One region of the Kribbella voronezhensis genome, then DNA from elsewhere that is predicted to be linked to it. Evidence: riboswitches for the same ligand, from Rfam matches in the RefSeq annotation. Region 1 holds a riboswitch; the other holds the start of a gene.
The links. A riboswitch is a leader RNA that binds a small molecule or an ion and turns the genes downstream of it on or off. The one in region 1 is predicted to bind cyclic di-AMP.

Region 1 (6,280 bases):
TCGACGAAGGAGAAGGATGACGCGGCTGCTGATCGTGGACGACGAGGCGCTGGTCCGGGCCGGACTCAAGATGATCCTCGAGTCGGCCGACGACCTCGAGGTCGTCGCCGAGGCCGAGGACGGCGCCGACGCGGTCGCGATGGTGCGCGAGCATCGCCCGGACGTGGTGCTGATGGACATCCGGATGCCGAAGCTCGACGGACTTGCCGCCACGCGGGCCGTGCAGGAGTTGCCCGAGCCGCCGAAGGTCGTAGTCCTGACGACGTTCGATCTGGACGACTATGTGTTCCGGGCGTTGCAGGCCGGGGCGAGTGGGTTCCTGTTGAAGGACACGCCGCCGCGCGAGCTCGTGCAAGCTGTTCGCGTCGTCGCAGCCGGGGACGCGATGTTGTCGCCCGCCGTGACCCGGCGGTTGATCGGGCACTTCGCGGCGGATCAGCGGACCGATCGGCGGCGGGTGGCGCGGGAGCGGCTGACGTCACTGACCGATCGCGAGAAGGAGGTGCTGGCCGCGGTCGCTCAGGGCCTGTCCAATGCCGACATCGGCAAGCAGTTGTTCATGAGCGAGGCGACCGTGAAGGCGCACGTGTCGCGGGTGCTGGTGAAACTCGATGCCACCAACCGGGTCCAGGTCGCGATCCTCGCCCATGACGCGGGCCTGCTGGACACCTGAAACGCCTTGTAGAGAAGGGAAACCGGCCGCGAGTCGCCGGAGGGGTGGGGGCGGCGACTCGCGACCGGTTCCAGGTCAGCGACCCGTGGGGGGAGACGGGTCTCGCTGACGTGATGCAGGATCAGGCGCGGCCGAAGGCCACGTTGCTGCTCCAGATCTTTGCCTTCGCGACCGGGCGGCCCGGCCTCGAGGCGTGCCACAGCATGTTGCCGCCGGCGTAGATGCCGACGTGGTACACGCTGCCGCCACCGCTCTTGAAGAACACCAGGTCGCCAGGCTTGGCGGACCTGCGGCTCAAGTGCCTCGTGGCGCTGTACTGCTGGCGCGACGTACGGGGGAGCTTCTTGCCGGCGCGCTTGTAGACGAGACCGGTGTAGCCCGAGCAGTCCAGGCCGCGGGTGGTCGTGCCGCCGTAGCGGTACGGCGTGCCCTTGAGCTTGGCCGCTTCCCGCAGGACGCGGGCCTGGAAGGTGGAGCTGCTCCCGGTACCGCCGTGCAGCAGACCGTGGCTCGCGGCGTAGAACAGCGAACGCCAGGTGTTCACGGTCATGGTGCCGGTGCGGGGCAGGCCCACCCGGCGCTGGAACTTGGCGACCGCCGTACGAGTGGCGGAGCCGTACCAACCACCGGCCGGGACGTCCAGCGAGCGCTGCACGTAGCGAACGGCGGAGCCGGCGTCGGCGTAGCGAAGCAGCGGCTTCGTGGAGACCGGCTTGTTACCCCGGGCCCACGCGGCCGAGGTGGTCTTGCTGGTGGCCGCCGAGGCGGTCGTAGGGGTGCCGGCGACGGTGAGGATCGCTCCGCCGCTGACGGCGAGGCCGACCGAGAGGACGGCGGCTGCGGCACGCGGGGCGGCCGCGGACTTGGTGGTCTTGCGGTGCTTGGCCAGGATGCGACCGGTGGGCCGGGTACTGGACTCGCTCTGGTGACTGACAGCAGGCAGCGCTGTCCGTCGGACGGTGACGGGCATGGTTGTCTCCCGACGCCTGCGGAGTTAGCTGTCGGGTTCGGGCTGAGAGTCGATAGCCCGGTCCGCTCCCGCGGACTTCACCCCAGGGACCCGACCACTCACGGTCGGACCCCAACCTCCTGGGTCCCCCACTCCTGCCATGGTTGTTCGAGGGGAACAGGTGCGCCTGGCAGGACTCGGCGTTGACACACCTGCAGTTCGTCTCATTTGTCGAACCGCCGACGACTGTATAACAGAACGGTCACGACGCAAACCCTCAAATCCACAGACACCCTCCGAAAAGCCCTCAAATGGGTCTCTGACGGGTCAAGGACCTCCGGTGAACACCTGGTGTCCTGAGGCTGTCTGAGCGGCGCTCAGGCGGGCGTCCAGCGAATTCGTGTGACCTGGCTCACATTTCATGATGGCTCTCTGTGACAACGACCACAGTGAGTACTCAGAGGCCGCTGAGTGCTGGTCCGATTCAGCTCTCGGCGAGCAGCTCCAGGAAGCGTTCCAGCCCCACGTTCCCGCCTGAAAGCACCACGCCGACCCGGTCGGGGAGGTCCTGGATCCGCCCGGCCAGCAGCGCGGCCAGCGCACAGGCGCCACTCGGTTCGAGCACCAGCTTCAGCCGCTCGAATGCGAACACCATCGCGGCCCGGATCTCGTCGTCGCTGACCAGTTCGACGCCGGCCAGCAGCCGCCGGTTGATCTCGAACGTGAGCTCGCCCGGAATCGGGATGGCCTGCCCGTCGGCGATCGTCCGCGGTACGCCGATCTGGACCCGCTCACCGGCGGCCAGCGATCGGGCCGTGTCGTCGCCCGCCTCGGGCTCGACCCCGATCACCCGGAGACCGGGGCAGAGCGCGGTGGCAGCCGTCGCGCAGCCGGCGATCAGCCCGCCACCCCCGATCGGGGCAAGCAGTGCCCCGAGCTGCCCGACCTCCTCGATCAGCTCGAGCGCGACCGTGCCCTGCCCGGCCATCACGTCGTAGTGGTCGTACGGCGGGATCAAGGTCACCCCGCGTTCCTCGGCCAGCTGGGTCGCGAGCGCCGTACGGTCCCCGGTGTACCGGTCGTAGGTGACCACCTCGGCGCCGTACCCCTTGGTCGCGGCGACCTTCGTCGGCGGCGCGTCCTCGGGCATCAGGATGACCGCGCTCGTCCCCGCGAGTGCCGCCGCCAACGCGACCGCCTGCGCGTGGTTCCCCGACGAGTACGCCGCGACGCCGCGCCCGAGTTGCTCGGGGCTCAGCCGGCTGATCGCGTTGTAGGCGCCCCGGAACTTGAACGCCCCGATCCGCTGCAGGTTCTCCGCCTTGAGGAACACCTCGGCGCCGACGCGCTCGTTCAACGTCCGTGACGTGATCACCGGAGTCCGGTGCGCCACGCCTTCGATCCGCTGGGCGGCTTCCCGGACGTCCTCGAGGCTGAGCATGTCGCGAAATCTACCGTCAGCAAGAGATCCCGGCGTCTCCGACTCACGAGCGCGACCGTGACCGCCAGGGTTCGTAGCATCGGCATGTCAAGAACGCTCAGCCGGTTCCGTACTGATGATGAGCGGTTCCCGCCGGGGGAGCCGAGGGTGAAGGAGACACCGTGAAATACCTACTGGTCCTGAACATCAACCCCGACGTGCTGGCGGCGCTGACCGAGGAAGAGCAGCAGGCGATCTTCAGCGGTCACGAGAAGTTCATGGCACTCACCCAGGAGTCGGGCGAGTTCCACAGCACCGCAGCGCTCGCGGAACCGGCCAAGACCGCGGTCGTCAAGGTGCGCGACGGCGTACCGGCGGTGACGGACGGGCCGTTCCTGGAGTCGAAGGAGTTCCTGGCCGGCTACTACCTGATCGACGTCGCGAGCAGGGAGCGCGCCTACGAACTGGCCGCGATGATCCCCGACGCGAGCATCGAGGGGCTCGGTGTGGAGGTCCGCGAGGTCGTCCACGAGGTCGGCCTGTAGCCGTCCGGAGCTGCGAAACGGCAGGACCGCCCGCGGGAGGTCCTGCCGTTCGGACTGCTCAAGAGGTCTGGTCGTCGACGTTCGCCCCGGGGGCGTTCGTCTTGATCGACTCGATCCCGTTCATCGCGCCGGCCTTGGTCTTGTAGCTCTCGCTGGTCGCGATCACCTCGCCGTTCCCGGCCTTCAGCCGGAACCGGAACCCGCCCGACTTGTCCTCGTACAGCTCGAACTTGCCCGCCATGAAACCTCCCGTGTCATCAACCGGTTACCAACCGGAGCCTAGACCCGGGACCGCCGAACGACCGCCCGACACTTCGTACGCCGTACGCCCGCCCAGCACTACGTTCGCCGAACGCCCGGCACCTCGTCCTCAGGAGTCGAGCCGCTCCCGGATCGCGGTGATGTGGGTGTCGCGGGAGACCGGGCCGCCGAAGCGGAGCCGGTCGTAGCCGGTGAACTCGGGCTCGAGTTCGTCCAGTTCGTCGACCAGCGGCTTGAGCGCGGCCGGGTCGGTGGTCGCGTCGATCGCCTGGATCAGCTCACCTTTGCGCTGGATCGTCGCCGGTGTGACCGAATGCAGGCAGACGTACTGACCGCTCAAGTACGCCTCCCACTCTTCGTTGCCCTCGGCAATGTCCTCCCACTGTGCGACGAACCAGGCGTGCAGATCGCCGGGCCCGACCTGGTCGGGCAACTCGAACAGATCGGCCGGCACCATCTCGGCACCGTCCGAGCGCAGATAGCCGGGGAGCGGGAGCTCACCGGCCAGCATCAACCGCCGTACGTCGTCCGGATCGCGACCGTGCTCCGCGCAAAGCTCGGCCAGCACGCGGTACTGGCGATTGACGTAAGCATCGTCCTCGGCGCTCATCGGATGCTCACCATTGACCTCGCGGAACCTGGCCGCCAACGCTTCCTGACTCATGCCCCGAAGCTAAACCCGCGTTGCTTCGCCGACGGCCGAAGTGTTACCGCTGCTGCCGATCGGTCAGGACGCCGCAGATTCCGGCGACCGCGAGGTCGATGCCGAGGTCGTAGTACGCGTCGGTGGAGGTCGGGCAGACGAGGACGTCGGCGGCAGCAGTGATCAGCGGGTAACGCCGGGGCGGCAGGGCGGCCAGCGCCGCACGCTTGGCGCGGAGGGCGTCCTCGCGCCCGATCGGATCGGTGACCTCGGCGGATCCCGGCTCCGCTGTGACGAGGGTGATCAGCGAGCAGAGCGACTGGCGGCCGACCTCGGCGGCGTCGTCCACGGAGAAGCCTGCCTCGGTGAGCAGTTCCATCGTGCGCTCGGCCAGCGCCAGTCCCGGCTCGGTGACGAGGATGCGGAACAGCGCCAGTTGCGCGACCTTCGGATGCGGGCGGAGCGCGGCGACGAAGGCGGTCAGGATCGCCCGCAACTGGACGTCCCAGCGCTCGTCGGTCGGTTCCGGCAGGACGATATCGGCCAGCATCCGGTCGCCGATCGCGGCCAGCAGGTCGTCCTTGTCGCTGAAGTGGCGGTAGAGCGCCATCGGGGTGACCTCGTGCTGCTGGGCCAGCCGTCTGATGGTGACCGCTTCGAGCCCCTCGGTGTCGGCCAGGGCCAGCGCGCTGGCCGCCAGTTTCTCCGGGTCGAGCCGCCTCGCGGTCTCTTTGCTGATCGTCGCCACGTTGACAAGTGTACAACGTAGACTTAACGTCTACGGAGTACGCATACAACGTATACATACAACGTAGACAACTCTCTCCTGTGAGGTAGGCATGCGACGCAGTCCGTGGGCGACACTCGCCGTGTTGGCCCTAGCGCAATTCATCGTGGTGCTGGACGTGACGATCGTGAACGTCGCGTTGCCGCACATCCAGGCCGATCTGAACTTCTCCGCCGACAGCCTGCAGTGGGTGATCAACGCCTACACGCTGCTCTTCGGCGGCTTCCTGCTGCTCGGCGGCCGGATGTCCGACCTGCTCGGCCCGCGCCGGGTCTTCATCGCCGGCCTCCTCCTCTTCGGTGCGACCTCGCTGATCGCGGGCCTGTCGAACTCGCCGGAGTTCCTGATCGGCGCCCGGGCGGTGCAAGGCCTCGGTGGGGCTCTGTTGTCGCCAGCGGCACTGGCGATCTTGACCGTGACGTTCGCGCACGGTCGTGAACGCAACATCGCGATGGGAGTGTGGGGTGGGCTCGCCGGCCTCGGTGGCACGCTCGGCGTCGTGGCCGGCGGCGTACTGGTCGATTCGCTCAGCTGGCAATGGGTCTTCTTCGTCAACGTGCCGATCGTGCTCGCTCTGGTCGCGCTGATCCCGGTGTTCGTCCGCGACACCCGGCACAACGAGGGACGCGATCGCACGTTCGACACGGCAGGCGCAGTACTCGGTACTGCGGGTCTGCTGGCCGTCGTGTACGGCGTGGTTCGCTCCGAGCCGAAGGGGTGGGGCTCGGGTGAGGTGCTGACGTTCCTCATCGGCGGTGTGGCTCTACTGATCGCCTTTGTGCTGGTGGAGGCGCGGTCGAAGGCACCGCTCGTACCGCTGCGGCTGTTCCGGTCCCGCGCACTCAGTGTCTCGGGTGCCTCGCTGGCGCTGAACGGCGCCGGGTTCCTCTCCATGTTCTTCCTGACCGCGATCTACCTGCAGCAGGTCCGCGGCGACTCGGCACTGCAAGCCGGTGTGCACTTCCTGCCCATGGGCGGGGCTGCGATCGTCGGAGCGATCCT
Region 2 (6,280 bases), 2.3 Mb from region 1:
GACATGATCTGCCGGGTGAACAACGCACCGGCGGTCACCCAGGACATCGACGCGATGGTCTGCTGGATGGACGACACCCCGCTGCGGCCGGGGCAGAAGCTCGCCATCAAGCACACGACCCGGTCGGCGCGGGCGATGGTGAAGGACCTGCACTACCGGCTCGACATCAACTCGCTGCACCGCGACATGGCCGCCGACCACCTCGGGCTGAACGACATCGGCCGGGTCCGGTTGCGCACCACCCAGCCGCTGCTCTGCGACGAGTACAAGCGCAACCGCTCGACCGGCGGCTTCGTGCTGATCGACGAGGCGACCAACCGCACCGTCGGGGCCGGCATGGTGAACGAGGCCCGGTGAGCACGAGCGAGCCCGCCGACCTGCGGGTGCTGATGGTCTGTTCCAGCGGCGGTCACCTGGCCCAGTTGATGACGCTGAAACCGTGGTGGTCGGACCGGGACACCGCCTGGGTGACGTTCCCGACCGAGGACGGCCGGTCCCTGCTGGCGGGGGAGCGGACGTACTTCGCCTACTACCCGACCACCCGCAACCTCAAGAACCTGCTCCGCAACACCGTGCTCGCGCTCCGGGTGATGCGCAAGGAGCGACCCGACGTGGTGGTCACGACCGGCGCCGGCGTCGCCCTGCCGTTCTTCGTCCTGGCCAGGCTGAGCCGGATCCCGACCGTCTACATCGAGGTCTTCGACCGGATCGACCACGCCACCCTGACAGCCAAGCTGTGCCGCCCGTTCACCACCCGGATGCTGGTCCAGTGGGAAGAGCAGAAGGACCTGTACGCCGGATCGACCGTGGTCGGGAGACTGCTGTGAGCCAGCTCGACGTCCTGGTCATCCTCGGGACCGACCACCACCACTTCGACCGCCTGATCAGCTGGCTGGACGCCTTCCTGGAGCAGCCCGGCAACGAGTCTCTGCGGGCCCTCGCGCAACTGGGCGACACCGCCCCACCACGCCGCGCCGAAGGTGTCGGCATCGTTCCGTACGACGAATTGCAGCGCCTGATGCGGCAGGCGACCGCCGTCGTCACGCACGGCGGGCCGGCCACGATGCTGGAGGTCCGCAAGCAGGGCCGCAAGCCGTTGGTGGTGCCTCGGGACCCTGCGCTGGGCGAGCACGTGGACCAGCATCAGCAGGAGTTCTCCCGCCGGATGGGCAAACTCGGGCTGGTCACCCTCTGCGAGGAGCGCGGGGCGTTCCTGGATGCCTTGGCGGCCATCCTGAAAGACCCGGAAGCCCATGCGGTGACCGAGCAGGAAAACGAACGTGACAGAGCGCAAGTGGCCGCTGCAGTCGCCACGACCGGCGCCATCATCGACCGGCTGGCGCTGGCCCGGCGCAGCAAAAAGCGCTGAATCATTCGCTTGAATCACCTGCAAAACAAGCGTTTCACCTCTGGGAATGTGGATCGGAACCGCGGCAGGGCACCGCTCGCCGGCCGCCTGATTTGAGTAAAGAGTTCGTTCAAATCACAGCCCAGATTCAGATCGAATCAAGGTCTGAGTGTCCGGATATCCGGACTTCTTCTACGTTACGTAACGATTCAGCTTGTTATCTAGCTGTAATACTACTCTCCGTGTTCTCGTCACGGAGCGTGCAGGTTAAGGCCGCATCCGGTGGTCTTGAGCACGTCCCGGAGTTCTGCGTAAGCTCACCGCGCCTGGCCCGGCTGGGGATGGCCAGGTTCCACCAAGTCGCCGACTCGCAACGCCGAGTTCCGCCCTCCGGGTCGGCGATCACCTACCACCCGGCAACAGAGGGCGGAAGTGGGGGACCCACAGGTTCCCGGACCGCGCCGGACCGAAACGTCCGGTCACGTCCTTGGGGCGAAGCCGCGCCAGCGGCCGGGTAATACTTCCGACCCGAGCCCGACAGCTAACCTCACAGGCGTGCAGGAAGGACTGCCCCCATGCGGGATGAAATCTCCCGTAGGCACGCACGACATCGTGCTGCCGTTCCCTCCGACGTTTTGAACGAACCGGCCGCCAAAGCAGGCCGGAGAACACTGATCCCGATCGTCGCGGCGATCGCGATCCTGCTGGGTACCACCGGACTGGGCTTCGCGGCGCTCAACCAGCCGGCGAAGCCGCCGGCTCCCGTCCAGCTGTCGGCCACCGCCGACGCGTACATCTCCAGCAAGTCCCCGACGCAGCGCCACGGCTGGTCCGCCCGGCTGGTGGCGAAGGCGAACGAGGCATCGATCCTGGTGCGCTACACGGTCCCTGTGGCGGCGTCCGGGTTCGACCGCAAGGCGACGCTGGTCCTGCACCGGTTGACCCGTGGTACGGCCGGAAAGATCACGGCCTCCACCGGTCCGAGTGGCTGGGCCGAGAACGTCACCTACGCGACCACTCCGAAGGCCGCCGGTACGCCGATCGCGACCGTGGCGGACGACGGTACGTCGGCCGAGCTGCGCATCGACGTGTCGGCCGCGGTGACCGATGCCGGCGTACTCAACCTGGCACTGACGCAGACCGACGGCAGCGACTACGCCGTCTTCGGCGCCCGGGAGTCCGGGCTGAACCAGTCGAAGCTCGAGATCAGCTACGTCCCCGAGGGTGACGGCCCGACGCCGTCCATGCCCACCTCCGCGCCGACGAAGCCGACCACCTCGGTTCCGACCTCGACCCCGACGGTCGTCCCGACGAAGCCCACGGCGACGCCGACTACGACCACGACCACCACCAAGCCGCCGACGACGACGCCGACGACGACCAAGCCGACCTCGACTCCCACCGCCGGCCCGGGCTGTACGGTCTCGGCTCTGCTGGTGCCGTCGTGTGGTGCCTGGTTCGGTGCCGCGGCGAACCCGCTGGGCAGCGAATCGTGGGATGCGGCGCTGCCGGCGTTCGAGTCCACGATCGGCCGGACGGTCGACATCGCGCACTACTACAACTCGAGCCCGAAGCTGTTCCCGACCGCGGACATGATCAAGCGGGCCCGTGAGCCAGGCAAGAAGCGGATGCTGTTGCTGAACTGGAAGCCGGAGATGGGCCGTACCTGGGCCCAGGTGGCGGCCGGTGACCCGACGGTGGACGCGGCGATCGATGCCGAGGCCAAGTACCTGAAGTCGACGTTCCCGGAGAAGTTCTTCCTCGGGATCCACCACGAGCCGGAGGACGAGGTCAAGCCGGCCGCCGGGTCGGGGATGACGGCCAAGGACTACAAGGCGATGTACCGGCACGTGGCGCTGCGGCTGAAGGCCAACGGCGTGACGAACGCGGTGTTCGTGATGAACTACATGGGTACGCCGCACTGGGGCTCGCAGTCCTGGTTCGCCGATCTCTACCCCGGTGACGACGTCGTCGACTGGATCGCGGAGGACCCGTACATCTTCGGGACCTCCAAGGACTGGTGGACCGACTTCGCCAGCGCGGTCGACCGCAAGGACACCTACACCTACCCGAACTGGCCGGGCTTCTACACCTGGGCGACCACCAAGCACCCGGGCAAGCCGATCATGCTGGGTGAGTGGGGCGTCAACGAGCAGACCGCCTTCAACATGTCGAAGTCCGACGTGCTGAACACGGTCAACGCCGGGCTGGCCAAGCGGCCTGCGATCAAGGCGCTGGTCTACTGGAACGAGACCAAGTTCAACCCGGTCGGGGAGACCAGGCTGGACTCGTCGAGCGCGGCCAGGTCCACGGCCCAGCAGGTGCTCGGCAGCGGATCGTTGCTCCGCCGGCTGAACTGACCCTCCCCGGGGCGCCAGGCCCTGCCCTGGCACCCCATCCGCCCTCCCCGGGGCGCCAGGTCCGCCTGGCGCCCCACCCCAAGCCCCCGGCCTTCCGAGGTCCGGGAAACCGGGACTGGCCCAACCCCCGAGGGGCCAGGAGCCCGGGAGGTGCCTGAGCCCTTCCCCCACGGGTTCAGGCACCGCAAGGACCAGGTCCCGCGGGATGCACCCGCCCCCACTCACCCCGCGGGACACTGGCCCACCAACCCCGCAGTACCGCCCTCCCACGTACTGCGACCGCCTCCGCCACCACGTTGGACACTGGCCCACCAACCCCGCAGTACCGCCCTCCCACGTACTGCGACCGCCTCCGCCACCACGTTGGACACTGGCCCACCGGCCACGTAGTACCGCCGTCGGCGACACCGCGCAGTAGCAGCGGTGTGCGTGCTGCGAGCGGCTCCGCCACCACGTTGGACACTGGCCCACCGGCCACGTAGTACCGCCGTCGGCGACACCGCGCAGGAGCAGCGGTGTGCGTGCTGCGAGCGGCTCCGCCACCGCGTTGGACACTGGCCCACCGCTCCCTCCGCAGTACCGTCTCCGATACCGAGCAGTAGTAGCGGTGTGCGTGCTGCGAGCGGCTCCGCCACCACGTTGGACACTGGGCGGGTTCAATCTCCCTGATCCGGTGGCGTGGGCAGTAACATGCAGTGATGAAGGAGCCGAGCAGGGGGCAAGGCTGGAACCGGTGGTTCATGACCGCGGCGGTGTCGACCGGCGCGATCGCCATCGGCCTGGTGAGTTGTGCGCTGGTGTCCGACGACGACGGCCAGTCCGGCGGCGGTCCGATCCCCACACCCACCAGCCCCCCGACCACCCCCGGTACGCCGGGCACCCCCGGAACCCCAGGAACGCCGGGCACACCCGGAACACCTGGTACGCCGACCCCGACACCCGGCTGCGGCGTCACCGACCTGCTGGTCCCGAACTGTGGTGTCTGGTTCGGTGCCGCGGCGAACCCGATCGGCAACGAGTCGTGGGACGAGGCGCTGCCCGACTTCGAGAACGTGATCGGGCAGCCGGTCGACATCGCGCACTACTACAACTCCAGCCCGCAGCTGTTCCCGAGCTCGAACATGATCAAGCGCGCCCGCGAGCCCGGGAAGAAGCGGATCCTGATGCTCAACTGGAAGCCCGAGATGGGCCGCACCTGGGCCCAGGTGGCCGCCGGCGACAACGTGGTGGACGCGGCGATCGACGCCGAGGCGAGCTACCTCAAGTCCACGTTCCCGGAGAAGTTCTTCCTGGTGATCCACCACGAGCCGGAGGAAGAGATCCAGCCCAGGGCCGGTTCCGGGATGACCGCGAAGGACTTCGCGGCGATGTACCGGCACGTGGTCGAGCGGATGCGCGCGAACGGCGTGACGAACGCGGTCTACGTGATGAACTACATGGGGACGCCGCACTGGGGTTCGCAGCCGTGGTTCGAGGACCTGTACCCCGGTGACGACGTCGTCGACTGGATCGCCGAGGACCCGTACATCTTCGGTGAGAACCCCGAGTGGGGCAGTGGTCTCGGCCGCGCCGTGAACCGGAAGGCCGCCAACTATCCGAAGTGGCCCGGCTTCTACACCTGGGCGACGACCAAACATCCGGGCAAGCCGCTCATGCTCGGCGAATGGGGCGTCGACCGCAAACTCGGTGAGACCAAGCGGAGCGCGATCTTCGGCGCGATCCCGGCCCAGCTGAGGCCGTACCCGCAGCTCAAGGCGATGGTCTACTGGAACGAGACCGAGTACGGCACCGTGGGGGAGACCCTGCTGGCTCCCACCGACCCGTCGGTCCAGATCCTCCGCAAGATCCTCGAGGCCGAGCCGCTCAAACCCCCGCCGGTGCCCAAGGTCAAGTAGCACCCGCCCACCTCAGCCACCGCCGCCGAGGTTCAGCCGGCGCTGCCGAGGTTCAGCCGGCGCTGAGGCTCAGCGGTGCTCGGGGCGCAGCTAGCGCTGAAGGGCAGTTGCGCGCCGCCGGACCGCAGCTGGAGCCTGGAAGCCCTGTCAGCGCAGGGCGATCAGGAGATGGCGGCGGCCCGCGCCGATGGCGGTGACCCAGCTCGGTGGCGGTACGCCGTTCTCGACCGTGACCGGCCCGGGCTTGCTCCGGTCGCTCCGGTCGCCGGTGGCCAGCTGTCCACGCCCGTTGGCGCCCCACGTCATCACGGTGCCGTCGGTCAGTACTGCGACGCTGTAACCCTCGCCGGCCACGACGTGTTGCACGCCGACGAGTTTCGGGTCCTTCCCGCGCCCTCGGACCTGGGTGGCGTACGCGCGGGTCCTCAGCGTGCCGTCCCCGAGCTGACCGCCGTTGTTCCGGCCCCAGCCCACCACCGAACCGTCCTTGAGCAACGCCAGATTATGCTTCTCCGCCGAGGAGATCTCGGTCGCCCCCGTCAGCGGCCGGCCCGGCGCGACCAGCACCTCACGCGGGATGTTGCGCCCGGTCGTCGTCCCGTCGCCGAGCTGGCTGACCTCGTTGCGTCCCCAGGCGACGACGCGCCCGTCGCCCAGCAGGGCAAGGGAATGCTGGC

Region 2: another riboswitch for cyclic di-AMP. It lies ahead of EV138_RS37565 (CBM96 family carbohydrate-binding protein); the one in region 1 lies ahead of EV138_RS13650 (C40 family peptidase).

What each region holds. Positions count from the first base shown of each region.
Region 1 is NZ_SOCE01000001.1:2,976,995-2,983,274, reverse strand. It holds gene EV138_RS13655 (response regulator) at 17-673, shown strand; gene EV138_RS13650 (C40 family peptidase) at 795-1,643, opposite strand; cyclic di-AMP (ydaO/yuaA leader) riboswitch at 1,643-1,835, opposite strand; gene EV138_RS13645 (pyridoxal-phosphate dependent enzyme) at 2,107-3,063, opposite strand; gene EV138_RS13640 (YciI family protein) at 3,225-3,587, shown strand; gene EV138_RS13635 (YegP family protein) at 3,646-3,828, opposite strand; gene EV138_RS13630 (DUF6058 family natural product biosynthesis protein) at 3,958-4,512, opposite strand; gene EV138_RS13625 (TetR/AcrR family transcriptional regulator) at 4,556-5,239, opposite strand; gene EV138_RS13620 (MFS transporter) at 5,361-6,280, shown strand, end outside.
Region 2 is NZ_SOCE01000001.1:703,920-710,199, reverse strand. It holds gene cysN (sulfate adenylyltransferase subunit CysN) at 1-357, shown strand, start outside; gene pssD (PssD/Cps14F family polysaccharide biosynthesis glycosyltransferase) at 354-827, shown strand; gene EV138_RS03135 (glycosyltransferase) at 824-1,369, shown strand; cyclic di-AMP (ydaO/yuaA leader) riboswitch at 1,749-1,918, shown strand; gene EV138_RS37565 (CBM96 family carbohydrate-binding protein) at 1,984-3,708, shown strand; gene EV138_RS03120 (glycoside hydrolase family 26 protein) at 4,407-5,603, shown strand; gene EV138_RS03115 (RCC1 domain-containing protein) at 5,751-6,280, opposite strand, start outside.